DNA from 3 places in the Acinetobacter sp. MD2(2019) genome. Region 2 is predicted to be linked to each of the others. Evidence: predicted binding sites of a transcription regulator. Region 2 holds the regulator's gene; each other region holds the start of a gene.
What was found. The regulator PhoB, encoded in region 2, activates phosphate uptake and scavenging genes when phosphate is short. The targets are predictions, from matches to a motif close to TGTCATNAANCTGTCATAA.
Positions count from the first base shown of each region.

Region 1 (10,224 bases), on a different contig from region 2:
TGTCGCAAGATTTAAAACAGCGCGATCGTAAACGTTGGACAATTTTTGCTATTGCTTTGTGTATTCCCATGTTATTGGTATTGGGGCTATTTTTTGCAGCAAAACAAGATGCTCAAACCAAAAAAGAATACGATCAGCTCAGTACAGAATATGCCAATGAGCGTCAAGCGCGAGAAAACCAGCAACACCTCAATAGTGAACAGCAATACCAACAATTGCAAAAAGATCAAGAAGCACAGCTTTCCAAGCCAGCCAAACCATAAAACAGCAATGGGCGATAAAAATCGCCCATTTTTATTTTTGCGGGGCAGGTTCAAATTTTAGCTTAAAGACCACAGCAGTGATGCAGGCAATGATTGCCAATAAAAAAATGTAATACATGGCACCAATTTTACTGTATTGGCCTAAAACTTGTAGCAGCGGCAGCGTCAATCCACCAATGATCGCATAGGCAACGTTATAAGAAAAAGAAATTCCCGAAAAGCGAATAACGGCAGGGAACATTTTTACCAACGCGCTAGGTACAATGCCAACACAACCTGAACATAAGCCAAGCAGCATATACAGCATAAAAATGCTGCTGTGACTGGCACTATTTAAACTGTTATAAAATACTGCGGCCACAATGGCTAACGTTGCCGAACCCCACAGCATGACTTTTGCACAGCCCAAGCGGTCAGCCAACATTCCCGTTAAAATACAGCCCAGCATTTGCATTAAAATAGCCGCACTTTGCATTTTAAAGGTGAGTGCACGTTCATAGCCAAAACCGTTCATTAATAAATTCGGCATGGCCAAAATAATGACCACCACGCATCCCGTTAAAAACCATGTAAATAACATGCCAATTGCAACTGCAGGTTTGTGTTTTTGCAAAACTTGTTGAATTGGAAGTGCTTTGGCTAATTCTTTACGTTGCTGCATGGCTTTAAATACAGGTGTTTCGTGTAAATAACTACGTAGATATAAGGCAAATAAACCAAAAATTCCGCCTGCAATAAATGCAATTCGCCATGCCCAAGAATGAATTTGCTGCTCATTAAATTGAATGGAAATACACAAAGACATGACTGCACCGAGTAAAATCCCTAAAGATAAGCCTGCGGTGAGTAATCCGTTGGCAAAACCGACGCGTTTTTCTGGTGCATGTTCTGAAACAAAGGTCCAAGCAGCAGGAATTTCACCGCCAATGGCAATACCTTGAATAATTCGCATCAATAATAAAAGCAGCGGTGCAGCATAACCAATGCTTGCAAAGGTTGGCAAAAGTCCAATGATGAGCGTGGGCAGCGACATGAGTAAAATAGACAAAGAAAACAAGCGTTTTCGTCCAACCAAGTCGCCAAAATGCGCCATGACGACGCCACCTAGTGGCCTGAAAAAATAGCCGGCAGCAAAAATGCCGTAGGTATTCAGCATTGCCCAAAATGGACTGAGCGTGCTTGGAAAGAATAAATCGGAAATGATTTTTGCGTAAAACACATAAATCACAAAATCGTAAAACTCTAATGCGCCTCCTAGCGAGGAAAGGACGAAGGTGCGTTTATCTTGAGATGAGAGTTGGGTTGTGGCATCCATGCTTTATAATATGTAACAATAAAATTGGCTTGATGTTACTGTAAAAATGCTTAAAAAGTAACTGATTCAACGCGATAAACTTGCACCATTGGTTAAACTTATTGGCGGAATAACATTGGGGAAATACAGAGCAGCAAACCAATAATGCTCATAAGTGTAATATTTTCAATAAAATAAGGGAAAATCATTAAACCAAACCCACAGATCAAAGGCACAACCACTTTCTGTTTTTTGCCATACAGAAAATAACCGAAGCCAATCGAGCTAAAAACTAATCCAAGCAGTAAAGAGGTTGTATTCATAAAAAAATCAGGCCATTTTTGCCATCAGATTAGTACGAAAAGCTGAAAACCAGATTAATTGTTTTTGTGTTTAGTTTAATAAGTCACGAATTTAGCGAAAGTGAGTTTGTGATAGACTCATTAAGAGCAAAACATGATAGAGAAAAAGAGCGAAATGACCATTTTACCTGTGGCTCAGCGTGGCGAAAACATTTTAACGCTTAAAGCGGTACCTGTAGCTGCCAATGAATTTAACAGTGAGTGGCTAACACAATTGTCTGCTGCCATGTTTGACACCATGTCCGAACGCAATGGCGTTGGTATTGCTGCGCCGCAAGTGTATATTTCAAAACGGGTGATTATTGTCGCCTCGCGCTCTAATCCACGTTATCCCGATGCGCCAGAGATGGACCCGATTGTGATGGTGAATCCTGAAATTTTAGAATTTTCTGTATCGACCTGTTTAGGCGAAGAAGGTTGCTTAAGTGTACCGAATGAACGTGCGATGGTGGAACGTGCTGAAATGGTGCGTGTACGTTATTTCACTTTACAAGGCGATGAAGTTGAAAGCGCTTATCGCGGGTTTCCAGCCCGAATTGTACAACATGAAATAGACCATTTAGATGGTGTCTTGTTTGTGGATCGACGCTGATTTCCTAAGCCTTGTTTAAAACAAAAAATTTAGCCCTTAAACTGTTGTGGCGTTTTACCTAAATGACGTTTAAACATGGCACTAAAGGCGCTGGCATTGGTATAACCAAGCGATGTTGCAATACTTGAAATCGCTTCGCCATGACCAATTTTACTTAATGCCAAGGCAATGTGAAGCTGCTGAATCCAACTTCGATACGACAGCCCAGTGTCTTTTTGAAACATTCGCATTAAGGTACGTGGGCTCGTACTAATTTCATCGGCCCATGCATTTAAATCTTTTAGATCATTTGGCGTATCAAATAAAGCCTGACAAATTTTTAATAGTCGCGCATCTTTAGGCCATGGAATTTGAATGGGCAGTAAATTGGCTTTATGAATTTCCTCAAAAATAAGCACTTGTAACGCTCTGAATAATTCATCTGAATTGATGCCACTGCTGATGGGTAGGTGATGCGTTTCGTTTAAACGAATCAGTAATTCATGTAATAAGTTGCCTACACGAATAATAAAACAATGTTGGCTCATTACCCGTGCTGCTTTTTCTTCAATTAACGCCGTATTCATTTTTACATAGCTGAGTGCAATCACGCTATGTTCAATCCGTGCCGGAATCCATAAGGCACATTTGGGCGGCACAATCCACATTTGCTGCGGTGTATAAACTTGAATGGTGCCTATTGACGCGTACAGTAATTGTGCTCTTAAATGAGCATGTGGATAGGTAATGTCCTTATAAATATGTTCGGATGATTGACCAATAATCAATTCAGAATGATCGATATTCACTTAAAGTTGTCACTTATACAATATTAATTGGAAGATAATGCTGTTTCGGTCGCTTTACAATTGTTTTCTCTTGAAAAAATGGAGCTTTAGAGATGACAGATTTGGCACAAATTAAAGACGGTTTGGATGAAATAGACAACCAGCAATCACACAAAATGATTATTAAAATCGTCGGTGCTGTTGCGGTCGCACATTTACTGAATGATTTAATTCAGGCGGTGTTACCTGCAATTTATCCCATGTTAAAAGCCAATTTCTCTTTAAGCTTTGTGCAAGTTGGGCTAATTTCCATGGTGTACCAAATAACAGGCTCATTATTACAACCGTGGGTTGGCCTATATACCGATAAATATCCTAAGCCGTATTTATTACCAATTGGTATGTGTGTCACTTTTGTGGGTATTCTGGTTTTGGCATTTGCACCGAGCTTTGGCTTATTGTTGCTTGCATCGGCAATGATTGGTGTGGGTTCGGCAACATTTCATCCTGAAGCATCACGTGTCGCGCGTATGGCATCGGGTGGGCGTTTCGGTACAGCACAATCGACCTTTCAAGTCGGCGGCAATACCGGTACTGCCATTGGGCCATTATTGGCGGCGATATGTATTGTGCCTTTTGGGCAATATGCGGTGGCAGGGTTAATCCTTTTTGCGTCATTGGCAATTTGGATTTTAACGCAGGTGAGTCATTGGTCGGTTAAAAATGCTCAAAATCTAAGTATATTTAAGGCCAAAGCCGAGCAGACCAAATTACATGGCCAAAAATTGGTGATTGCGTTAAGTACCATCTGTGTATTGATGTTTGCTAAATTTACCTATATTGCAAGTATTGCAAATTACTTCACGTTTTACTTAATTCATAAATTTCATGTAGGTTTGCAAACAGCGCAATTGCATTTATTTGCCTTTTTAGCGGCTGTGGCACTGGGAACTTTTGTGGGTGGGCCGATTGGCGACAAAATTGGACGTAAAGCCGTGATTTGGGTGTCCTTTTTAGGTATGGCGCCATTTGCATTAATTATGCCGTATGCCGATTTATTTTGGACCACGGTGTTATCTATTATTGCAGGCTTAATTTTATCTTCTGCATTTTCTGCAATGGTGGTCTATGCGCAAGAAGCCATTCCGGGTCGGATTGGAATGGTTTCAGGGTTAATGTTTGGCTTAATGTTTGGCGTCAGTGGTATTGCAGCCGCAGGTTTAGGGTATTTAGCCGATTTAAATGGCATTGAATGGGTCTTTAAACTATGTTCATTTATGCCATTATTGGGTTTTGCGACCATCTTCTTACCCAATACACGCATTAAAAAATAAAGTACAGCCAAATGGCGTGAAGTGCATTTTCACGCCATTTGGAAAAGTATTTGTAGTGAAGCAAATAGAGCCTTGGCTTTCATTTAGATGTTTGTCTGGTTGTTCAAAGTCTTAGTCTGAGTGCAATTCATTGGTCTATTTTGTTTATTTCAGAAATTTTATAACCATAATGATGTTTACTGCCGAATCTTTGCTTATGTCTAAAGCCCCAATTTCTTGTTATCCAAAAATAGAATGATCTCAAAAGATGTATATGCAATTGCAAAAAGGGTAGCGCCGTCATCTTAATGCAATAAATGAAGCGTTAAATGAAAAATATAACAATGAAGTGATGATTTTATAGCCCATAAAAATGATTTGAAATGATCGCACTAATTCCTAGTGTTGTATAAAAATTCTGCAAAACTATGCGGTCTGATTTAAAATAAAGCAAAAGATCGGAAATAGTTTTTTCTGAAAATCAGAATGTCATATAATTGTCATAATTTAAATGAAGAATAAGGGGACTTTTTGATCCCCTTTACATGACTGCATGAATTCAAATATTCCTCCTGCACAAGAGTCAGTACAACTTGATCCAGTAAAGCCATCAAATGTACATGCACCGACGCCTAAATTTTTTATGCCGGTGTTTCTGACGGTTATTATTGCGACATTAATTTATATTGCTTTGCAAGTGAATGCTGATTTAGCCAATGTTCCACCATTAAATCTGTATTCTGTTGTTCTTTTATCTACCGCGTTAGTGATTGCTTTAGGCTTTGAGTTTGTTAATGGTTTTCATGATACAGCCAATGCCGTTGCAACAGTGATTTATACCAATTCTTTATCTGCACCTGTGGCGGTAATGTGGGCGGGCTTTTGTAACTTTTTAGGGGTCATGCTCGCAAGCGGTACCGTTGCTTACGGCATTATTGCACTGTTGCCTGTTGAACTGATTATGAATGTGGGCAGTGGCGCAGGCTTTGCAATGGTGTTTGCACTGTTAATTTCAGCCATTTTGTGGAATTTAGGCACTTGGTTCTTTGGTATTCCTGCCTCAAGTTCGCACACCTTAATTGGTTCAATTTTAGGTGTGGGCATTATGAATCATTTGCTTACGCAATCGACTGGCGCGTCAAGCAGTGGTATCGACCTTGATCAGGTATTAAAAGTCGGTAAGGCATTACTGTTTTCGCCTTTAATTGGTTTTGTGTTTGCAGCGCTGATTTTCTTATTGGTGAAATTCTTTTTTAAACGCCATTTTGAATTGTTTCAACCGCCAAAAGGTGCTGAACCACCACCACCGATTATCCGTGCGATTCTCATTTTTACCTGTACAGGGGTTAGTTTTGCACACGGTTCTAACGATGGGCAAAAAGGTATGGGCTTAATCATGCTGATTTTGGTTGGATTGGTCCCGCTTGCCTATTCGTTAAATAAAAATATGGATAGCCAACAGCTACAAAGTTTTGCGCAGTTGTCGTCACAAACATCGGTATTAATTGCGCCAGAACATCAAAAAATTGATGATCAAGACGCTGAACATGTACTTACATTGTACTTACAAGATAAGAAAATCACCCCAGAAGTTTTGCCAGCACTGGCTAGCATGACGCAGCATTTGGGTGAAGAAATGCAAAGCTATACTTCACTTAAAGATATTCCTGAACATCAAGTGACTGAAATTCGCAACCAAATGTTCTTAAGTACAAGTGCGCTAAAAAGCTTAGCTAAAAAAGACGCTTTACCACATTGGACTGCTGAACAAGACAAAACCGTAAAAGCTTACCAAAAAAGCTTAGATGGTTTCTTACAGTATATTCCAACATGGGTAAAAGTTGCTGTGGCATTGGCATTGGGCTTAGGCACCATGGTGGGCTGGAAGCGTATTGTGGTTACTGTGGGCGAGCGTATTGGTAAAAACCATATGACTTATGCGCAAGGAATGTCGGCAGAGTTGGTTGCAATGAGTACCATTGCAGCAGCAGATGGTTTTGGTTTGCCAGTTTCTACTACGCACGTTTTAAATAGTGCGGTTGCTGGAACCATGGTTGCCAATAAATCTGGCTTACAAGCTTCAACCATTCGTAGTATTTTGTCTGCTTGGGTTCTGACTTTACCAGTAACGATTTGTTTGTCTGGTGGTTTGTACTGGTTGTTCTTGAAATTTATTTAAAGCTGTCGGGCTACATTAAATAAAAAAAGCTTTGCCTCGGCAAAGCTTTTTTTATGGGTTAAGGTAATTGAGATTATTTTTTAAACATAAATTTGTTTTTCACTAATCCGTACACGGCAGAAAAGGGCAGCGCACTTCTGACCAAATAAGCAGCATTCCACATTCCACCATGATTGGCACCTTCCATAAGCAACTCTAAAGGGTGTTCAGGGGTATTCTTGGCTTGTGCCAAACTGCTCGGGTTGCGTAAATCGTGAATCCACATTGCGGCCATAATGGCATTGGTGGTTTCTGGTTCAAAAGCTTCTACATCAAACAAATGTGCGCCAGAAAAAGCCGCTTTAAGCAGTGGATTTTTGGTGACCGACTGGGTTGTGGTGGAAGGTGCAATGTTAATACAGACATGTTGTCCCTGAGTTTTTGCCACAATGGCACGCCATTGCTGAATGCGTTTTGCCAGTGCGTAATTCGGGCCTTGTTCAAGCACTAAACAGTCGGCAATGCTGTAACTTTTACCATTATTGGAACGAATGGCTCGATGCGTGTGCGGTCTTAAAAAATGACGAATACTTAAACCTGAAACACCTTTGGCTAGCATTTTTTCTAAGGTAGAACGCTGACCGAGTTTTTGGCGCGCACGTTGCATCACTTGGGTGGGCACCGCGTAAATATCGGTGGGTGTGCACATAAACATCAGTGTGCTGTCGGGTTTTTTGCTGCTTACATATTGCATAATGGCATCCATCGCCATGGCGACACGGACATGTTTTTCGCCATCTAAATAAGCAATCGCTGCAAGGTCAAGCTGTTCTGGCATTTTCGCCAGCCAATCTGCAATTTCTGGAGTTTGGGTTAAAAGGTTGGCACCCAATAACGAAATAAATTGATCGCTGTGGTTTAAACGCGTGCTTGCAGGGGCAATTAAGGTGGCATTGCCATCTTGAATAGTTTTTAAAATACGCGTCCACACGTTTTCATTGGGCAAATCGATTGCCACAATATTGGCTTTCCACTTCGACAACCACGTTAATGGACCCGCTTCAGAACCTGCACCAAATAAAACCATAGTTCGGTCTGACAAATCTAACCATTCAGGGTGGGCTTGTACGGCTTTTAGTGCTTCGGCATGGCTGGCTTCTATAATGCCTTGTTCCTGCCATGCATCAATTTGCGCAAGTAAAGCTTGTCCTTGTAAGTTTTTTCCGCCGTAAGGAATATACCATTCGGGTGCTTGGCTGCTTTGCCCCTTAATGGTAATGCTATGCAACGGTTGTATTTGTGGCGCTTGCATAAAATTTTGCAGGCATAATTTGCTGTCTTGACGATGAAACTCAAATAATTGATGGGCTTTTTGTAAGCCATGTTTTGCAATTTTGAAGGGGTTTTCTTTGAGGCGAATACTATCTTCAACCATTTTTCTAAAATAAACAGGATATTTTTTTCGCCAGTTTTTTTCTTTGATCACCTCTTTCGAGGCTTTATTATCAATGAGAGCCAAGGCTTCAGACAAAATTTGCTGTCCCGTCCGTGATGTGCTTATACGTTGATCTTCATCGCAGGGGAATTGGAGTCCTTCTCGTGTTTCTGACATGCAAGTCGTCCTTTAAAATAATAATTTGACAGTTATATTAATTATGGCGTGATTTGGCACTTTTCGACCAGTATTTCTTGCGAGAAAATGTAGCAAATCATCACAGAGTGTATCTTTATTTAGTCGTGCCGGAAGCTCCATAAATGACAATCATCACTTATGGAGGCTGTTTTAAAGATACGCTATAGAATGATTATATTTAGAACGGTAGTTGTGTTAATTCGACTAAAAAATGTGGCAACACTTTGGGATTGATCAGCAAGGTGACAACAACACCGTAGGCGGCCCCCCAAAGGTGCGCACTGTGATTGACATGTTGTCCTGTTCTTTTAGACGACCAAATGCTATAGCCCACATAAAGTACAGCAAAAATAATGGCAGGCACAGGAATAAAGAAAACGAGAATTAAATTCCAAGGTTTAAACAAAATGTAGGCAAACAAAACTGCAGACACCGCACCAGATGCACCCAAGCTTGCCCATTGGTAATCGTTTCTATGCTTAAAGTAGCTTGGTAAAATAGAAAAAATTAACGCGCCAACATAAAACAGCACAAAGCCCATATTAAAGGCATATTGTCGGTAAAATTGCTCAATGGCACTGCCAAAAAAGAACAGGGTAATCATATTAAACAGCAAATGCGTACCATCGGCATGCACAAAACCATAGGTAATAAAACGATCGTATTGACCTTTTTGCATTGCAGGTGGCCAAAAAATGAGACGATTCATTAGTGCCTGATTAGAAAAAGCCAACAATGAAATGATTACGGTAAGAATAATGAGCGTAATACTATGGTTAAAGGGTAACTGAAGCATAAGTTTTTATCGCAAAAATAAGGTCAATATAAAAATTAAAAAAACAATTCCGACAATTTTAGTTGATTTTTCTCAATTACCCCATATTTTTAGTTAAAATACAGCCTTCATATTGAGGAAAGAAAACGTCATGTCGACTGAGAACATCAACTCTGCGGTGGCAGGAACAGAAGAAATTCCAAATTTATTGATTACGCCTTCTGCTCAAGAATATTTAGCAGACCTCTTGGCGAAACAAAATACGCCGGGTATTGGTGTTCGTGTGTTTGTAGAAAGTGCGGGTACACCTCGTGCAGAATGCTGTATGGCATATAGCGCGCCAGAAGAAGTTGTACCGACAGATTATAAGCAAGATTATCCAAATTTTCCTGCTTTTATTGATGCGCCGTCTATCCCATATTTACGTGACGCGGTTATTGATTATAACAAAGACCGTTTTGGTGGGCAGTTAACATTCCGTGCACCTAACTCTAAGGTACCACGCGTTGGTGCAGATGCTTCGATTGAAGAACGTATTGCTTATGTATTGCAAGCGGAAATTAATCCCGGTTTAGAAGGGCATGGCGGAAATTGTAGTTTGGTTGAAGTGATTGACGATGCCGAGCACGGATTAACCGCAGTGTTAAAATTTGGCGGTGGCTGCCAAGGTTGTTCTGCAATTGATGTGACATTAAAACAAGGTGTTGAAACCACATTACAGCAGCATATTCCGGAGCTAAAACGTGTGGTTGACCAAACTGACCATAGCCAAGCAGAAGGTGCTTATTTTAAATAAGTTTTTTTTGCTAAATAAAAAAGACCTCTTATGAGGTCTTTTTTTAGTTTATAGATACAAACTGAATGTTAGAACTTCGCTTCTAGTGAAAGCGTGAAGCGACGTGGTTCACCATAAATTAAGCCATTATAGAAACCATATTGGCGGTAGTAAGTTTTATCAAACAAGTTACTTACATTTAAACTTGCAGAGAAGTTTTTATTGATGTCGTAACGTGCCATTGCATCAAATAATGTATAACCTTTAACTTTAAGTGGGGTGTTATCGTATG
Region 1 covers NZ_VTDU01000009.1:44,216-54,439, forward strand. The annotation lists gene I2F62_RS06695 (hypothetical protein) at 1-263, shown strand, start outside; gene I2F62_RS06700 (MFS transporter) at 295-1,578, opposite strand; gene I2F62_RS06705 (amino acid transport protein) at 1,677-1,880, opposite strand; gene def (peptide deformylase) at 2,014-2,511, shown strand; gene I2F62_RS06715 (AraC family transcriptional regulator) at 2,541-3,299, opposite strand; gene I2F62_RS06720 (MFS transporter) at 3,392-4,612, shown strand; gene I2F62_RS06725 (inorganic phosphate transporter) at 5,145-6,770, shown strand; gene I2F62_RS06730 (hypothetical protein) at 6,844-8,361, opposite strand; gene I2F62_RS06735 (rhomboid family intramembrane serine protease) at 8,561-9,178, opposite strand; gene nfuA (Fe-S biogenesis protein NfuA) at 9,309-9,953, shown strand; gene I2F62_RS06745 (TonB-dependent siderophore receptor) at 10,022-10,224, opposite strand, start outside.
Region 1: a site for PhoB is predicted at 5,079-5,097, ahead of I2F62_RS06725 (inorganic phosphate transporter). Genes of this name have one in related genera too.

Region 2 (10,224 bases):
CAGAAATCGCATAGTGTTGATCCCCCCATTGCAGGCTTAAATTTGGTTCACGCCCTCGCTCCACCACCGCAATTTGATTCTGCTCAATTTGATCTTGTTCTGTGGCACTAATTTCAGGGCTATCTTGTAACAAGCAATACAAAGCCAACACTTCTAAGAAGGCCGCACTTTGTTCATCAATCCCAATTGGGCTATATGGATTGACATCTACCGCACGTAATTCCACATAGGCCACACCACGATTCTGCAAGGCTTGAGACGGTGTTTCATTGCCTTGTGGAATTTGCTTAGGACGAATCAAACTATAATATTCATTTTCAATTTGCAGCACATGGTCGTTAATTTGGGTAGGCTCGCCGTGCTCGTTTTCTAAGCCTAATGCGCTAAATTCAGGATACGGCGTTTTAATTGCACGTTGTAAACCGGTTAAATAAGCCTGTAAGTTATTGTAATGAATACCCAATTGTTTCTGCGCTGAATTTTGGTAGCCGTGTCGCCCCATACGAAGTGCCGTTGCATACGGCAAATGTAAAGTCCCCCCAGTTAAAGGCAGCAAATGATGTTCTCGGCCAATTAAAAAACTACGGCACACGGTCGGGCTCGCGCCTAACAGATACATCACCATTGGGGTTAAACGAATAAAATTACGGATCATGCCAAAATAACGCTGGCTGCGATAATCTTGCAAACTCAAACTGCGTAATTGGGCATCACGTTCATGTTTTTGTAATTCAATAAACAGCTGTTCGGGGAAGGAAATATTATAATGCACGCCAGCAATGGTTTGCATACGGCGACCATAACGCACGCCTAACCCCTTTCGATATAAGGTTTTAAATAAACCCAAATTAGACGAGCCGTAATCGGCCAGACGAATCTGTTGTTCATCTTGATCGAGCATACACGGCATCGACATCGGCCAGAGTTTTTCACCTTCGGCCAAATGCTGATTCACCACCGTATGAATATCTTTTAAATACGCCAAAGCCTCAGCAATGGACTGCTGCGGTGGGGTAATGAATTCAAGTAACGCCTCAGAATAATCTGTGGTGATATGCGGATGGGTTAAGGCCGAGCCCAACGCCTTTGGATGAGATAACTGCGAAAGATAACCATCCTGCTGCATACGCAAACTTTCACGCTCAATCCCACGTAAAGTTCCCTGTAAGAGGGAGGCGCTGACCCAAGTTGGGACAACAAAAGATTGCGCATTGAGTTGACTCATACAGATATACTCACCTGAATTATAAGAATTAATCTAATTTACAATTTGGTCCATTTGACCAAACAAACGCTGTTAGCTTACAAGCTCTTGCCCGTTGTGCAAGCTCGTTCACCGCATTATTCAAGATATATTGTCTTGACTATGTGCTTTTATAAGAATCATTCTAAAAATACAAGCGCTATTTTAGAACGGAGCATATCAATTTTTCCTAAAAAACCAAGGCAGATACTAAACCTCAACGTTTTTGAGCACAGCCCATTTAGACTTTTTTCCTACAAAATTACAACGTGATATTCAGCGTTTATTGATGGGTTTTGATCAACAATAGCCTTCAGAATGGCTTCTTTTTGTGAGAATAAAATGAAAAAAATGCTCCTCGCTGCAATGGTCAGCAGTGCCGTGTTACTGTCTGCATGTAGCACCCTCCCAAGCAAACCGCGTACCTTTAACCAATTGGGTCAATTCTCAAGCTATCCATTGAATGCGCAAAGTTTTCGGATTAGTTTTAAAACCGATCGCGATATCAATTATGGCATGGCAGAAGAAATTACCTTAGTCAAAGCCGCGCAAACCACCGTAAAAAATGGCTTCCGTTACTTTAAAGTGGTGAATGATCCAAGCAATCGCACCCAGCATCCGCCACGCCAAACTGTGGTTTATTCTGCGCCACCACCAATGTTTTATCCTTATGGGCCGTATCGTGCTTCGCCTTTTGCTTACGATCCGTTTTATCGTATGCCACAAGTTGTCACGCTCGAACCAACCGAAGTGTCCTATACCATTGAATGTTTTAAAGATCAGAAAAAACGTCCAGAGGATGCCTTTGATGCAACGCTGATTTTAAAATCTCTCGGTGCCAAATATGGCTTAACGCCATTTGGTGATATTCTAGAGCCTCAAACCTCGACCACACCACAAACTAGGACGGCGCAATGAGTTTAACTACTCAATCGAATTCCCCTAATTTACAACGTAGTAAACGTTTTGCCAGCATTGCACTGATCATTGCTATTGTGACATGGTTAATGCTGATTGTAAGCACCAAGTTTTTTCCACAGCACACGCAGCTCATTCATATTTTAATGTTGGGCGCAGAAGCAGGTGTGGTTGGCGGAATGGCCGATTGGTATGCCATTACCGTGCTGTTTCGCAATCCTTTTGGTCAATTGCCGATTCCACGATTTTTACGCGATCACACCGAAATTATTCCGCGCAACAAAGCACGCATTGCCGAGTCGATGGGGCGCTTTGTGCAAGAAAATTTTTTATCGCCCCATATTGTACAAAAAACCTTGGCACACACCGACCTGAGTATGAGTTTGGGGCAATGGTTGGCATCGCCACAAAATAGCCAACAAGTCACCTTATTAATGCAGCAAAGCCTACCCAAAGTGTTTGACTTTGTTGGCCAAGAACAAATTGCCGGTTTTATTCAAACCAACAGCGTGCAATGGATTCGTAACACGCAAATTAATACGCTTGCCAGTGAAATGCTGCATGCCATTTTAGATAACGATTTCCATCAGGATTTATTACAACACGGCTTAGATGTGGCGCACGACTGGGTTATTTCCCATCCCGAACAAATGCGTGAAATGACCGAAAAAATTTTTAAAGAATTGGGTGTGGGGAAACTTGCCAAAGGTTTTCATTGGATTGGGATTGATATTCAACAACGCAGCATCGACAACTTATTAAATAAAGTAGAAGCCATACTTGCCGATCCCGAACATCCGTGGCGGCAACACATTGAACAGTATGCACAGCATTTAATGCATGCCTTGGCCGATGCCAACAGCAGTGCCAGCATTCGCTTAAATGCCACCAAAAATGCGCTGCTTGAAAGTCCGCAAATGCTGAATTTTATTAGTGGTGCAGTGGTCATTTTATGCCAAGCCATTAAGCAAGATTTAGAAAAAACCCATTCTGGGATTGCCCAAAATTTACGTGCCGCGATTGAATTATTGGGTGAGAACCTGATTCAAAATAATGATGTGCGCCAATTGCTCAATCAACGCTTAAGTAGTGCGGCGATTCAGTTAAGCGACCAATATAGCGATAAAGTGATTCGTTTTATTAGTGAACGAATTCACGAATGGGATTCAACCGAAATGATCGCGAAAATTGAAAATGAAGTCGGTGGCGATTTGCACATGATTCGGGTTAATGGCGTGGTGGTAGGTGCGTGTATCGGCTTAATTTTAGGCTTGATTCGTGCCAGTATTGAAGTTTGGCTGTAAGCGAAACTATTCGCGCCCTCTATAATTGGATATTTTGCATTCATGCTTTAGATATGTTATTCCTCTGAAAGAAGAGGAATAACAATATGCCAAGTTTAAAAACACCATTAATTCAATCAAGTACTTTAAGCCAGCGCAATAATTGTGAGATTTGGTTAAAGATGGAATCTGCCCAACCTGCGGGTTCATTTAAACACCGCAGCATCGGTGAAGCATGCAAACAATACGCCAAGCAAGGCGCAAAGCGCTTCATCAGTTCATCTGGTGGTAATGCAGGCATTGCCGTGGCCTACATGGGACAAGAACTCAATTTACCTGTGACTGTTATAGTACCCAAGACCACATCAAAACGTGCTATTGAGCTGATGCAAAATCAGCAGGCTGAAGTGATTGTTCATGGTGAAACATGGGCTGAATCCGATCAATTAGCCCAATCGCGTATCGATTCAGAAAACATATATATCCCCCCCTTCGACCATCCTTATTTATGGAACGGCGTTGCCCAAATCATCGATGAAGTGATTGCCGATGGCTTAACCCCAAGCGCAGTAGTACTGTCGGTCGGTGGCGGCAGTTTACTCTCTGGCATTAGTCAGGGACTGATAAAACACCAACTCAATATTCCAATTTATGCCATTGAAACAGAAGGAACGGCTTCTTTAAACACCGCCATGAAGACAGGGCAACATATTACGCTTGAACAGGTCACAGGTATTGCAACAACCTTAGCGGCTAAACAAGTATGTGCAAATGCTTTTGCCGTTTCGCAGCAACGTAAAGTCATTGGCTTAACCGTTTCTGATCACACAGCGGTTGCAGCCTGTATACAGTTTCTAGATGATCACCGCACTTTAGTTGAACCAGCTTGTGGGGCAACGTTATCGGTTTTATATGATCAGAAAATTCGCTTTGCGCAAACTGATAAAATTTTGGTGATTGTATGTAGTGGTGCGACCACAAGCGTGGAGCAACTGCATGGCTATGCGCAAACGCTGTAACCTCAGTCAAAACCGCCCGATAAAAATAATGCTCAAGGAATCGTAATGCTCAATTTCCCGTCTAAATTACCGCAACAAGGCGTGACCATTTTTAGCCAAATGTCGGCATTAGCACAGCGCCTTGGCGCACTGAACTTATCGCAAGGATTTCCCGACTTTGCCTCGCCCAGTGCATTAACCGAGCAGCTCAGCCTCGCCACCCAAGTTGGGTTTAATCAATATGCAGCAGGCGATGGATGGCTACCTTTACGCGAGCAAGTGGCACAAATTTTTCAGCAACGCGATGCAATATCACTCGATCCAATCACAGAAATTACCATTACTCCGGGGGCAACCATTGGGCTGTATGCCAGTATTCAAGCACTGATTCGCAGCGGCGATGAAGTCATTATTTTTGACCCCAGTTATGACAGCTATGCCCCAACTGTACAATTGGCCGGTGGCAAATCGGTTCACATTGCTTTAACTGCACCGAATTTTCAGGTCGACTGGCAACTCGTTGCCGACCGTATTAACCACCGTACCCGCATGATTATTGTGAATACACCACATAATCCCACCGGTCAGGTGTGGGCAAAACAAGATTGGCTGAATTTAATTGCCCTGATTCAAGATAAAAACATTGTGGTGCTGTCTGATGAAGTCTATGAGCATTTGGTCTTTGATCATCAACAACATTATTCAGCGCTATCTTTTCCAGAATTACGCGAACGCAGCATTGTGGTGGGATCCTTTGGTAAAACGTTTCATGTCACTGGTTGGAAAACCGGTTATTGCGCTGCGGCTCCGGCACTCATGCATTTATTTCGTCAGGTGTATCAATTCGCCAATTTTTGCGCCGTTACCCCATGCCAAGTGGCGCTAGCCAACTATATGCAACAGCATCCTGAACATATCCAACAACTTGCTGATTTTTATCAGCACAAACGTGATCAATTTAATGCAGGCTTAGCACATTCCGCCTTTGGTTTTGTTCCTACTCAAGGGAGCTATTTTCAAACGGTCGATTATTCATCCATCCGCCCTGAATTCAGCGACATTCAAATGTGTCAATTCCTTGCCGAAGAACATAAAATTGTGGCGATTCCATTGTCGGTTTTTTATCAACAAGCTCCCAAAGATTTGCGCATGCTGCGCTTTTGTTTTGCCAAAACCGAACAAACGCTGGAACAAGCCGGTGATATTTTGTCGAACATTCGTGCTTAATTTACACCAACACAACTGTGGGTTTTTTAAGCAGCCTGCACAATAACGCTCTTACCCAAAGAATAGGTCATCTATGAAGCAACGCTTGGTTTTTTCTGAACAAAACCTATGGAAAACCTTTCTCGCTTTTTTATTGCCATTGGTGGCCACCAATATTTTACAAAACCTTTCGGGCACAATTAATACTATTTTTGTCGGGCAGATGTTAGGTGTCGATGCCATCGCTGCTGTTTCGGTATTTTTCCCCATCTTATTTTGTTTAATGGCGTTTGTGATTGGTCTTTCGGCCGGCACCACCATTTTAGTCGGTCAAGCTTGGGGCGCGCAAAATTTGGAACGTGTCCAACAAGTGGTGGGTACAACCTTATTTTTAACCTTTTTTGGGGGTTTATTGATTGCCGCATTCGGCATCTTTTTTGCCCCAAATATACTTTTATTGTTGGGTGTAGATCCGCATATTTTGCATCTGGCTGTGCCTTATGTAAGAAGCATGCTGGCCGGTAGTCCGCTTATTTTCGTATATATTATTTATACCTCGGTGTTGCGCGGCGTGGGTGACAGTATCACGCCATTAATTGCCCTTGCTATGACCAGCGTACTCGGCTTAATGATCACACCTGCGTTTATTCAAGGTTACTGGGGCTTGCCTAAAATAGGCATTATTGCACCGGCTTTGGCCTCAATTATTGGCAATATTGCGGTACTGCTTTTTTTAACGGTGTATTTAAATCTACGGAAACATCCACTGCGTCCGAATCGGCAATTTATTTCCCATTTACGGTTTAAGCCAGAACTGGGCAAAATTATTTTAAAACTTGGTGTGCCAACGGGCATTCAAATGGTGACCACTTCACTGGCCGGTTTGGTGGTGGTCAGTTTGGTGAATCAGTACGGCGCGCATGCAACCGCAGCCTATGGTGCGGTCAATCAGGTTCTCAACTATATTCAATTTCCAGCACTTTCTATTGCAATTGCTGCATCTATTTTTGCCGCGCAAGCCATTGGCGCAGGCAAAGCACACTTGCTAACGAAAGTTATGCATACCGCAATGCGTATGAATTTAATGATTACCGGCAGTTTAATTGTGTTGGCTTATTTATTTTCATGGCATTTAATGGCGCTATTTATCACCGCGCCTGAAGTGGTGGCTTTAGGGCAAAATTTGCTCTTTATTGTGCTTTGGGCAATTTTGTTTTTTGGCGCAAATGCTATTTTTGCCTCGATTATGCGCGCAAGTGGCACCGTCACCGCCCCCATGCTGATTAATATTGGTTCTATTTTGCTAATCGAACTGCCGTGTGCTTACTTATTTAGTCATTTGTGGGGACTGATTGGAATTTGGATTGCTTACGCACTGGCCTTTGTCTGCTTATGCCTATTACAAGGTGGCTATTACCATTTTGTTTGGAAAAAACGGGCAATTCATCGCTTAGTTTAAGGCCAAAATTTTAGCGTTGTCATACAGTAGTCATCTTGCCATCCGCATTTTGTCACAAATATGTTTTAAAATAATCATTCAGCTTCGCAACTGAAATGATACTGTCATAATTAAGCTTTGTAATACTTGCTATCACATCTGCATACAATCAATAGGATAAAACGTTGTGAAAGAGGATTATATTTTAATTGTTGACGATGAATTACCCATTCGTGAAATGATTCATACGTCGCTTGATATGGCAGGTTTCCAATGCCTTCAAGCTGAAGACGCCAAACAAGCGCATCAAATGATTGTTGATCAACGTCCTGCCCTTATTCTACTTGACTGGATGTTACCCGGTGGAACCAGTGGTGTAGAATTATGTCGCCGCCTAAAACGCGATGAAAGTTTATCTGAAATTCCGGTGATTATGCTCACCGCGCGCGGCGAAGAAGACCATAAAGTCCAAGGACTGGACGCCGGTGCAGATGATTACATGACCAAACCGTTTTCGACCCGTGAATTGGTGTCTCGGATTAAAGCGGTGTTGCGCCGCTCGAATGCCTTAAGCGGTGAAAAAACCATTGATGCCAATGGCTTATTGCTTGACCCAGTGAGTCAGCGGGTTAGCTTTGCAAATACCATTTTAGAAATGGGGCCAACCGAATATCGCTTATTGGCCTTCTTTATGACCCACCCTGAGCGAGCCTATACGCGCGCGCAATTACTCGACCAAGTCTGGGGTGGAAATGTCTATATTGAAGATCGTACCATTGATGTGCACATTCGCCGCTTACGTAAAGTGCTCGAACCATTTGGGGTCGACCGCTTTGTACAAACGGTGCGTGGAACGGGTTACCGTTTTTCAACCCGCGCAGAAGTCTGCTAGGATGCCTGTTTGAGATGTATGAACCCTATCCAACGCCTGAATTAAGCCTTGAGCATAAAAGCCATCGTTATAGCAGTTTATGGCATTATGCCAAACAAGACTTAAGACAATTACTGTTCTTTCTCGTCATTGCAGGACTGATTGGGTTTGGATTAGGTTATTTGTGGTTATGTATTGCACTGGGTTGTGTGTTTTTTCTGATTTTACAATTACGTGCTTTATATCGAGTTAATGATTGGATAGCCAATCGTCCCTACGATGTCCCCCCCAATTTAGACGGCATTTGGGGCGCATTACTGTTTAATATTTATCGTTCACAGCGCCAAGAACGTGTCGTTCAAGCCGAAATGGTCGGATTAATTGACCGCGCGCAATCGTCATTAATTGCATTAGCCGAAGCGGTTGTGCTAACCGATGAATTACAACAGATTGAATGGTGGAATCCTGCGGCAACGCGCCTACTTGGCCTGCAAGAAATTGACCGTGGACGTAATATTTTGGGCATTTTACGCCAGCCGGCCTTTGTTGAATATTTCCATCATTTAGAACAACAACCCGACGGCATTAAACTAAAAATTTCCCTACAAGAAGACCGTTATGTACAAATCAAACTGACCCGTTTTGGCACCGAAAGCCGCTTATTGGTGGCTTACGACATTACTCGCGTACATAACTTAGAACAAATGCGTAAAGACTTTGTCGACAATATTTCGCACGAATTACGCACGCCACTGACGGTTTTAAGTGGTTATTTAGAAATGTTTAGCGACCAAGACGATTTTAATCCACGTTGGAAACGCCCGTTCGAACAAATGCAGGCGCAAACCAAACGCATGAATGCCTTGGTGAATGACCTGTTGTTATTATCGCGACTAGAAAATGACAAAACCATTGCCAAAAATCAAATTGTTGATATGCCAAGCTTAATGAATCAGCTCTTTGACGATGCACAAGCCTATAACTCAGATTATGGTCATATTCTTAATTTAGATATCGATAGCCACTGCGACTTAATTGGTTCAGATATTGAATTGGCCAGTGCCTTTGGCAACTTAATTACCAATGCCATTAAATACACGCCCAAAGACGGCGGTGTGATTACCATTGGATGGCATAACGATCAAGATCATGGCTATTTCACTGTGGAAGATAACGGCATTGGGATTGATCCCAAACATTTACCCCGCCTGACTGAACGTTTTTATCGGGTCGATACCGCGCGTAGCCGACAAACCGGCGGCACAGGTTTAGGGCTTGCCATTGTTAAGCATGTGCTAATGCAGCACGGCGCGCATTTAAAAATTGAATCGCGTCCGAATCAGGGTTCTTGCTTTAAAGCGGTTTTTCCCAAAGAACGACTCTATCAAACTGAACATTAAACGATTCTTTCGTAGACCATGGGTTTTGGGCAGCAAAATAATCCAGCCAAGTTATCGAATGTGCTTGCTTTTTTGCCCTTAAAACCACTATTGTGTGGCCATGAAAAACTTGTCTATTTTGCTTGGCATAGGTGGCTTATGTTTAGTCCTTTTTGCCATCTTTAAAATTCAGCAACCGAGCCAAAATGAAATAGAACGCTATCAGGCGATTTTGTGTTTCATTATTCGTCAGCCCGATGCAACGGATGACCACGCACATCTGATGCAGGACATGGAAAAATATCAGCAAGGCAGTATTTCTGATTATGCGGTGCAACATCCAGATTTTCGCCCGAAACTGGCCGACTCTTGGGTTAAACGCTATTTATCGCTAAATAATCAACAAAAACAACGTGCTAAAGAAAATTATCTGCCTTGTGTAGAGGTGCTCAAACAAACAACAGCAGATTAAATCCGTCTTGCTTTATTCACAGGCAAGCACATTTATTTTGGGCGTCATTCCATACAATCAATGAATGTCTATTTTGTGGTAATTTTTTTAGATCATCTATTTTAAAAACCAATCGCTCGCATTTTTAATTTTGCAAAAGATGTATTATGCTGATTATATAAAAATGAATAGAACATAATCACCTAGGTTGGATGTTCAAAATGATCCATTTAATTCAACAAAGTTTCGCCGTTGCACTGCTGATTGCCTGTGCCAGTTGCAGCCATTTGCCCACAAAAATTGTGGCCAAAGCCATGAATAATCAAGAAACCATAGATAATATCGCCTACTTAAAACAATATACACAAGCGCATTTATCGCAAGCCATTCATGTGGATGAAGATATTGCCTATGGCACGTTGCCAAGCCAAAAATTA
Region 2 covers NZ_VTDU01000025.1:18,054-28,277, reverse strand. The annotation lists gene gshA (glutamate--cysteine ligase) at 1-1,225, opposite strand, end outside; gene I2F62_RS11435 (CC0125/CC1285 family lipoprotein) at 1,586-2,161, shown strand; gene I2F62_RS11430 (DUF445 domain-containing protein) at 2,158-3,465, shown strand; gene I2F62_RS11425 (pyridoxal-phosphate dependent enzyme) at 3,552-4,463, shown strand; gene I2F62_RS11420 (methionine aminotransferase) at 4,509-5,669, shown strand; gene I2F62_RS11415 (MATE family efflux transporter) at 5,743-7,107, shown strand; gene phoB (phosphate regulon transcriptional regulator PhoB) at 7,274-7,978, shown strand; gene phoR (phosphate regulon sensor histidine kinase PhoR) at 7,993-9,357, shown strand; gene I2F62_RS11400 (hypothetical protein) at 9,458-9,808, shown strand; gene I2F62_RS11395 (alpha/beta hydrolase) at 10,009-10,224, shown strand, end outside.

Region 3 (10,224 bases), on a different contig from region 2:
CATGAGTAAAAATGCCGCATCGCCCACTTGCTTGAGTGCAGCAGCCAATGTGCCTGCTTCTTTAAAGGCTTCAATACCAAAACAAAACGAGAGCGCAATCAGTAATCCACCTGCCACCACCATCGGAAGCATGAACGATACGCCGGTCAGCAAATGCTTATAAATGCCAACTTTTTCTTTCTTTTCGGTCGTTTCAGTTGAAGCACTTTGTTTGCCTGAATCTAATACTTTGGCATCGCTAATTGCCGCTGCAAAAGCTTTGTCAGTTTGTTTTAAGGCGAAGCCCGTACCACAGCGGTACACGCGTTTACCCACAAAACGGTCGGTGTTGACTTCAATATCGGTGGCTAAAATGACGATGTCTGCTGCGGCAATTGCCTCAGGCGATAAAATATTTTTTGCACCCACCGAACCTTGGGTTTCAACATCAATTTGATACCCGAGTTTCACCGCGCCTTGTTGTAAGGCTTCGGCGGCCATAAAGGTATGCGCAACGCCTGTTGGACACGCAGTGATGGCAACAAAACGCGTGGCTGTGCTGCTCGTTGCTGCCGCTTTGGCATCTTGTGCTTGGCTTAAGGCTTGTTGAAGGGTCTGCTCAATGTCGTCATTGGCTTGTTCAAGGCCAATCACCGCAACTTTTTGCTGATCGTTGAGTTTGAGGTTTGCAAGCGCTTGCCCAACCACAATCACCAAGTTGGCATCGGTTGTTTCAACAGCATCTGGTGAGGCTGCAAGTGTTGCAGCATAGCCCAAAGTTGACGCAGCTTGAGTGAGCTTTCTCGCCAAAATCAACGCATTGACAGCCTGTTCAGGATGATGCGGGACAAATAAAATGTTCTGATGTTCTGACATGATATTAACTCAATGAATTGATGACGATTTGTTGCTTCAAAGCATCAATCACGTCTAAATTGGGTACATGGAAGCCAATTTGGGTGACGGCATGGCTTGCAATGGCTGTGGCAGTTTTCAGCGTTTCTTCAGCACTGGCGTGATTAACCAAACCGTGAATCATACCTGCAACCAGTGAATCGCCCGCACCAACCGTACTTTGTACGCTTACGCGTGGCGCAGAGGCATGTAATGGATGCTGCGGATGCAACCAGTTCACGCCATGTTCACCCATCGATACAACGATGTGTTCAATCTGCATGTTGGGTAAATCGTTAAACAATTGTTGTTGTTGTTCAACGGTGTCGGCCGCACGCGCATAGGTTTCGGTAAGCTCATCGGTATTGGGTTTAATCAACCACGGATTCGCCGCAATGGCCGCCTCTAACGCTGCGCCACTGGTGTCAACCGCAACTTTTTTACCTTGTTGCTGTAACCATTCAATCAATTGTTGCAATTCTTGTGCACTAAAGCCTTGCGGCAAGCTGCCTGCAACGACAATCACTTCGACTTGGTCGAGTAACTGGGTCAGTTGATTTTTTAACTGTTGTTTTGCCGTCGCATCGACCCAAAAACCTTTGCCGTTAATATCGGTCATGCGACCAGATTGTTCAGCAATTTTAATGTTTTGACGGGTTTCACCTGCAACATAAACAAATTGATTGTCAAATTGTTGAGTTTGAAAGTGTTGTTCGAACACCTGACGATTGTCTAGCCCCAAAAAGCCGCTCACAATCAGTTCGTGGCCTAAATCTTTGAGTACCTGTGCAACATTCAGCCCTTTACCTGCCGCATGACTTTGTGCTGTTTGTTGGCGATTAACTTCGCCGACACGTAAGCTGTCTAACTGCACGGTAATATCAATGGCAGGGTTTAGGGTAATGGTTAAAATTTTTGCCATAACTTATTCCACCAAATCGCGTACAGCCAGTGCGCTTTCACAGCGAAGGGCTTGTTGGGCCAATTGTTGGCAATGTGCGTAATTTAAAGTACGAATTTGTGCTTTCACCAATGGAATGCTCGCACTCGACATACTGAGTTCGTCTACGCCTAAGCCAAGCAATACTGGTACTGCTTTCGGGTCTGCGGCCAATTCACCACAAATACCGACCCATTTGCCATATTGATGCGCTGAACGCACCGCTTGGTCAATCAGTAATAATACACTTGGATGCAAACCATCAGCTTCTGCAGAAAGCAGTGGATGACCGCGGTCAATTGCCATGGTGTATTGGGTTAAATCGTTGGTGCCAATACTAAAGAAGTCGACTTCTTGCGCCAAAATTGGGGTCAATAATGCCGCAGCAGGCACTTCAATCATCACGCCAACTTGTAAGTTGTCGCAAGGATATTCAGCACGGACTTCATCTAAAATGGCTTTTGCTGCACGCCATTCTTCCACACGTCCAATCATTGGGAACATAATGCGAAGTGGGCGATTATCGGCTGCTTTTAACAATGCCGCCAATTGTTGACGTAACAATTCAGGCTTACGTAAAGTTAAGCGAATACCACGTACACCAAGGAACGGGTTTTCTTCAGGTGCAAGCGGAAGGTATGGCAAAGGCTTATCACCGCCAACGTCTAAGGTACGTACCACCAGTGGGCGACCTGCTAAAGCATCAAGTACGACACGGTAGTCGGCTTCTTGGGTAGCTTCATTTGGTGCGCTGTTGTGCGACATAAATACCAATTCAGTCCGCAATAAACCAATCGCTTCGGCACCGTATTTGACGGCTTGCGCGGTGGCTTGAACTTTACCAATATTCGCTGCAATTTCAACATGATGTTGATCTAGCGTGATGGCTGCATCTAAGCAGTGTTGTTCAGCTTCTGTACGTAATTGTTGTTGCTTAGCACGCTCAGCCATGGCATGGTCGATTAAGCTTTGTTCAGGCTCAATTACAAATTCGCCATTATCACCATTGATCAGCACGGTGGTGTTGCTGTCAATGTTGAGCACATCTGCACCCGCACCGACTACAGCAGGAATGCCTAAGGCGCGGGCCACAATCGCACTGTGTGCACTTGCACCGCCCACAGCAGTTAAAATGCCTGCAACGCGGTCTTTGTTTAAACGCGCAACATCGCTTGGGCCAACATCGTGCATGATTAAAATGTACGGTTGTTCAGGCTCCGAAATTTCAGGCGCGCCACACAATACGGCTAAAACACGTTCGCCAATGTCGCGTAAATCGGCGGCACGTTCGGCAAGTAAACGGTCTTTTAAAGCTTCTTGGGCTTTGGCCGCAGACTCAATATAGTCATGCCAAGCTGCAGCAGCAGATAAGTTTTGCTTTAAGCCACGTTTTACATTTTGGATTAAATCCGGATCATCCAGCATTTCCAAATGTGCCAAGAAAATTTGTTTAATTGCACTCGATTGCGTTTGCGCAATAAATTGGCGAATGCTGTTTTTGACTTGGCGAATGGCAATATCAAGACGTTCGTTTTCTTGTTTTAAGCTATGGCCAAAACGGTCGTATTGGAATTCACGTGGTTTGACCACATGCGCAGGGCCAAACGCCAAACCCGCAGATGCGGCAATGCCTTTGTTGTTGCCGTCATTGGGTTGTTCAAAGGTCAGTACTTCAGGCACTTGTGCAACAGGTGCTGTATGTTCATCAATCGGTTCAACTTCTTCGCCCAAGCCATCTTTCACGGCTTGAATCACGGCATCTAAACCGGCAACGGCATCGGTTTCTGGTTCAGCAATAAAAGTTAAAGTTTGGCCGCGGCGACAACCAATCGACAATAACTTAGTTAAACTTTTTGCCGACACAAAAGCGCCGTCATCGGCTGCAACTTGAATCTCACCTTGGAAATTTTTAGTGATATTCACCAATTGCGTTGCAGGGCGGGCATGTAAACCATGAGCATTGGCTAAAATAATTTTACGCGCTGGCCAATCGGGAATAACTTCTGCACCAATCAACTGCGCAATTTGGTGACTGTTTTGTTCTTGGTGAATTTTGCTCAGCTGCGCAGGGTCGAACAAAATATCCATTAGACGATTGAACTGCGGCATGTCAAGCTGATCGTTGCTGGCTACGCAAAGTAAGCTGCTGAGTTCTTTGTCCTGATGACGAATCGGTTGTTCCGATTTAATAATACTCACCGCAGGGCTTAACACATGCTGATTGGCGGTGATCGACCAAATGCCTTCACCTAAATGAATCATGTGTTTTGGATTCAGTGCCGATAAAAATCCGCATTCAACCAATTTTTGTTGTTTGAGTAACTGTGTGCCGTGCCAAATTAAATCTTCAACGTCTTCTGCTGCAACTTGAGTGGCAATTAAGTTTTCATGCAGCGCAAGCGATGGTGGCTGCGCATGTAATAACTCAATAATTTGTTCGGCAGATTGGGCGTTTTTGACTTGCTCGGACACATCGTCAATGAGGGCACGGGTTAAAATCTGTAAAACTTGTAAGTGTTCATCTGACTTAGCAGCAATGACTACCGCCAAATAAATTTTATTTTCTCCATCCCAGACCACACCTTCAGGGAAATGCGCCAAACGCACACCTGTTTCTAAGATATATTGGCGAGATTGAGGTGTCCCATGTGGAATCGCAATTCCTTGACCCAAATAGGTAGCACTTTGCTGTTCACGAGCCGTTAAACCTTGTAGATATTCGGGTGTGACCAGCTGATCTTCAACCAAAATATTCACTAGACATTGCAACGCCTGTGCTTTATCTACAGCATGTTGATTCATGCGAACATGTTGTATATCTAGCGCGATCATAAAAATTCCTTGAAAAACATCATAATTTGAATTGAGGCGGTGCCTTTCTGGAGAAAAATAAAAGCCGAATTTTACTCGGATTTGTCGCGAAAATCAGTCTTTTTTTAATCATCCATGGGGTTTTTTGTGAAGATGTGAAATCGATGCAGTTTTGAGTCGAACGATTCACTGCTAAACCCGCGACGTCTTGTCTGCGGGACTGATGTTTTATCTTAACGTAGAATAGTGTGCTTGTATCATCGCAGCCATGTTATCTTTAAAAAAATTGTAAAAGTGGAACATGAGATGACACCGGCATGTCGATTATTAAAATCTAAAAAAATTGAATTTAGCCTGCATGAATACGAACACGACCCACACGCCAAAAGTTTTGGTTTAGAAGCCGCAGAAAAGCTGAATTTGGCCGTGCATGAAGTCTTTAAAACGTTGTTAGTCACCGACGATAAACAGCATTATGTGGCCATTTTACCTGTGCAACATCAGCTTAATTTAAAGAAAGTTGCCGCGGCATTTGGCTGTAAAAAACTACATATGGCCGACCCGAAAGATGCCGAACGCTTGACCGGTTATTTGGTCGGAGGCATTAGCCCACTGGGGCAAAAAAAGCGTTTAAAAACCGTGCTCGATGCCAGTGCAGAAACCTTGGGGAAAATGTATGTCAGTGGCGGAAAACGTGGTTTGGATATTGGCTTAAAACCGCAAGATTTAGCCCATATTTTAGAGGCGAAATTTGTTGATGTTTTAGACGATGGTTAAAATGAAAACAGGGATCGAATGATCCCTGTTTTATGGTTAAATGTTTATTTTTAAATAAATTGTAAGAACAGCCAATATAAGCTTGCAGACAGAATCATGGCACATGGCAGGGTGAGTACCCACGCCATTAAAATGCTTTTTACGGTTGCCCATTGCAGCCCCGACTTATTGGCAGTCATGGTCCCGGCAACGGCACTGTTAAGTACGTGTGTGGTGCTGACTGGTAAACCGAATTTATCCGCGGCAATAATCGTGCTCATGGCTACAAGCTCGGCAGACATGCCTTGCGCATAAGTTAAATGGGTTTTGCCAATGCGTTCGCCAACCGTCACTACAATTCGTTTCCAGCCCACCATTGTGCCTAAGCCTAAAGCCAGTGCCACAGCCACTTTCACCCACGTTGGAATATATTGTGTCGCTTTATCTAGGTTTTGACGATAATCCGAAATGGTCGCTTTTTGAGCTGCGTTAAGCTGATTGAGATGCTGGCCTTTATCTAACTGCTTTAAGCTGGTACTGCTTAAATACATATCGTTGCGTAAATTAATGGTCGCTTGTTCAGGAACTTTGGCGATACTGCCGTAACTTGCCACCGCTTGTCCTAAATGATTAGACAATGCCGCAACCGCAGGAATCACTTGATCATTCATTTGATGGTTTTGAATAAACTTGGTCAGAATATTGCGCGCTTCAGGATTTTGCATTGCGTCGGGGTTGACCGTTAAGGTATGTGCCGCTTTTTCTGAAAGTGCAGCAAAGGACTGAACTTGGCTTTCATCCATAGTTTGGTTGAGTGAATAGGCCAAAGGCACAATACCAATTAAAATGAGCATAATTAAGCCCATGCCTTTTTGACCATCATTTGAACCATGCGCGAAACTGACCCCTGTACAGGTCAAAATCAGTAAAATACGCACGATGAACGAAGGTGGTTCATTGCCTTTAGGTGCTTCAAACACTTCAGTTTTGCGTTTTTTTAACACCACTTTAAGAATTAAAAAAGCTACAGCGGCTAAACCAAAACCAATTAATGGCGAGAAAAATAACGCTTTTGCAACTTTAAAAATTTGCTCTAAGTCGACACCACTCACGCCATCGGTCGCTGAGTGTAAGGCTTGGTTCATGATACCCACGCCAATAATTGAGCCAATCATGCTGTGTGAACTCGATGCTGGAATGCCAAAAAACCACGTGCCCAAATTCCAAATAATGGCAGCAATCAGCAAAGCAAAAACCATGGCGAAACCGGCACCGCTATTCACGTGCAGAATTAATTCAACAGGCAGCAATGCAATAATGCCGTACGCCACCGCACCACTTGCGGTCAGCACCCCTAAAAAGTTGAAAAAACCAGACCACATTACTGCCACTGGAGCAGGCATGGCATTGGTGTAAATGACCGTTGCCACTGCATTGGCGGTATCGTGAAAACCATTTACGAACTCAAAGCCCAGCGCAATAATTAACGCGACCCCAAGCATAATGAATGAAAATGCGCTTAAAGGTGGGACATGAGATAAATCGAATTGAAGCTGAATGCCAATATAAACGATTGCGCTTAAAATGACGGTCGCAAAAATATATTTAAACCAAGATGGCGCAGGTGCATTAATATGAGAAGACGTTCTTGGAAAATATGCTTGTTTTGGAGCAGAAGTCGAAACAGCCGATGTCTGATGATTCATGCGAAGGGTGTAGTGAATGAAATTGCATGAATTTTGAAACTTTAATATGACAGTTCAATGACATTTTAGCTTTCAGTTGACGAATGAAATGTTACCCGTTTTATATATTTTTTGAATGGTGTGAAGTTAATTGATTTGATATTGAGCAGTTTTTTATTTTAGTTTGAAAAATTAAAAACTTAAATTGAATCAATATGCCGTTATTTTTTTCAAAAAAGTGTTTAGATCAAAAAATGCATAGAAAATTGCCGGTTTTTTGCATAAAAAATCATCAAAAGATTGGTGTTTCATTGCATTGCAGGCTTGGTTTTGTGACAACGTCAGATGTTTTATTGAGCATGATCTGACGTTGTTAAGTAAACATTAGCTACCCAGTGCGGCAGCTAAAAATCGCTTTTTTTAGGCAATTGGCGTGACTTTGAGTGGATTGAAAGATTGCGATGTCGGCATGATTTCAATCCGATTAATATTGATATGTGGTGGTTGCGACACCACCCAAGCCACGGTATTGGCAATATCTTCGGCCACTAAGGGCTGCGTGTTTTGATACAACTGTTCGGCTTTTTCTGCATCGCCATGAAAACGCACCACTGAAAACTCTGTGCCGCCGCACAACCCCGGCTCGATATTGGTCACACGCACTCCCGTTCCAGCCAAATCGGCACGTAAATTTAAGCTAAACTGCGCCACAAAAGCTTTGGTTGCACCGTAAACGTTGCCTCCCGGATACGGATAAGTCCCAGCAATAGAACCTAAATTAATAATTAGCCCCGTTTGGCGTTTGACCATATACGGCAAAACCAAGCGAGTCATGTTGATTAACCCTTTGGTATTGGTATCAATCATGGTGTTCCAATCGTCTAAATTGGCCTGATCGGCGGCGTCCAATCCTAGCGCAAGCCCTGCGTTATTGACGAGAACCATGATCTGATCTAATCCAAAGTCTGCTGGCAGTTGTTTTAAACAGGCTTCAAGGGTGTGATGATCTGCACTGACATCTAATACTAAAGGAAAAAAATCTGCGCCTAGTTCAGCCTGCAGCTGTTGTAATTTGTCTAAGCGTCGTGCCGCACCAATGACCCGATAACCTTGTTGTATTAAGGATTTGCAAATAGCAACGCCAAACCCTGCAGATGCACCTGTGACTAAAGCAAGCATAAAAATTTCCTTATAAAATATGGAGACTAAGACTGATTATTAATAAAACAACGCTTAAAACAAGGACTTTTTGCACCAGTCGGCCATTGCTTGAAATGGTGTGTTGGCTACCAAAATGATTGCCAACAATATTGGCCAATATCATGGGGATGCTAAGCAAAAACATTAATTTCCCTGCCATTAAAAAGGCAATCAGCGCGCCAAAATTCGAGCAGAAATTAAAGATTTTGGCTGTTGCAGAAGCATTTAATAAGGTAAATTGATTAATTAAAAACAGCGCAATAATAAATAAACTGCCTGTTCCTGGGCCAAAAAAACCATCGTAAAAACCCACGCTTAAGCAAACCATGCTCAGAAGCAGTTTGGATGAGGTAAATTGTCCATTTTCACGATCATTGGCACGGGCCAAGAGTCGGCTTTTACATAATGTGATGATTAATCCAATCGGTAATAGACAAATTACCACGAGGGTAAGGACTTTAACGGGTAAAATCAGAACGCATTTTGCACCCACATACGCGCCTAAAAGTGCCATTACTACGCCAAGCGGCACCACTTGCCAAATAATGGCTCGGCTGCGCATAAAATTACGAATGGCAGCCAAGGTTCCCACCATGCTGACTAATTTTTCTTGGCCAAGGGCAACTTGTGTAGGTAGGCCCAGCATAATCATGGCGGGAATCAGTAATAAACCTGCACCGCCTGCAACTGCATCGACATAACCTGCAATCAGTGCCGCCAAACTCAGAAGAAGTAATCCCCATAAAAAATGTTGCTCAAGAAGACTTTGCGCAATAAACATTTAACCCATAACCTGCCAATCAATGATGCTCCTTTATGCCATGACGATACTGGTAAAAGTAGCATCAGCCGGTTAGAATTTAAAAAAACTGTTTGGGTGACACAGAAGCAACTGTTATGGTCAATACACAACAACCAACCAAAATAAATCAGGTCATTGACTATATTTCTGAGCGCATTCAAAGCCGCCAATTTTTGGTGGGGAGTAAGTTGCCATCCTTGCGTAAACTGGCTCAAACATTACAGGTTTCTGTTTCAACCGTTTTAGAAGCCTATGAGCGCTTATTGGCAGAAAATTTAATTGAAGTTCGCCGTGGCTCGGGTTATTTCGTACTGAATCAACAGCAAGCAACAGGCATTGATTTGCCCAGTACCCAAGCGGAAATGGCGACGCATCCTTTTTGGGTTGCACACCAAGCGCTGATTGCACACGATGCAAAATTTACTCCCGGTTGTGGCTGGTTGCCTACAAATTGGATGCCAGAGGCGATTGTGCGTAAATCGTTACGACATGCCTTAAATGCCAGCGCTGAAGATGTATTGGCTTATAGTCCTGTTTTGGGCTTTGAACCTTTGCGGGAATTATTAAGTCAGCGCATCCAGCATTATGGCGTGAATCTTCATCCCGATCAGGTGTTATTAACCGAAAATGGCACACATGCTTTAGATTTAATTTGCCGAACATGGCTGAAACCGGGCGATGTGGTGGTAGTTGATGACCCTTGCTATTTTAATTTTTTTACCTTATTAGAACTATTACAGGTTCGTGTGATTGCCGTGCCATTTACCCCAAATGGCCCCGATTTAAATGCCTTTGCCGAGGCCATGCAAGCCGCGCCTAAGCTGTATATCACCAACGCGGGACCACATAACCCAACCGGTGCAAGCTTGAATTTGGCGGTTGCGTATCAGGTGTTAAAAATGGCTGAACAGGCTAATATGCTCATTATTGAAGATGATGTTTATGCCGACTTCGAGTTAGTCCCCGCGCCACGCTATGCCGCCTTGTCTAATTTTGAACAGGTTATTCAAATTGGTAGTTTTTCTAAATCGTTGTCTGCCGCGTTTCGTTGTGGCTATATTGCAGCAAAATCTGAATATATCGATTTATTGGTCAAGGTGAAAATTGCCACCAGTTTTAGTTGTAATCAGCTAAATAGTTTATTGGTGTATCAGACC
Region 3 covers NZ_VTDU01000014.1:34,745-44,968, forward strand. The annotation lists gene I2F62_RS08880 (fructose-specific PTS transporter subunit EIIC) at 1-855, opposite strand, end outside; gene pfkB (1-phosphofructokinase) at 860-1,795, opposite strand; gene ptsP (phosphoenolpyruvate--protein phosphotransferase) at 1,799-4,645, opposite strand; gene ybaK (Cys-tRNA(Pro) deacylase) at 4,931-5,401, shown strand; gene I2F62_RS08900 (inorganic phosphate transporter) at 5,452-7,086, opposite strand; gene I2F62_RS08905 (SDR family NAD(P)-dependent oxidoreductase) at 7,486-8,244, opposite strand; gene I2F62_RS08910 (TSUP family transporter) at 8,255-9,046, opposite strand; gene I2F62_RS08915 (PLP-dependent aminotransferase family protein) at 9,163-10,224, shown strand, end outside.
Region 3: a site for PhoB is predicted at 7,131-7,149, ahead of I2F62_RS08900 (inorganic phosphate transporter). Genes of this name have one in related genera too.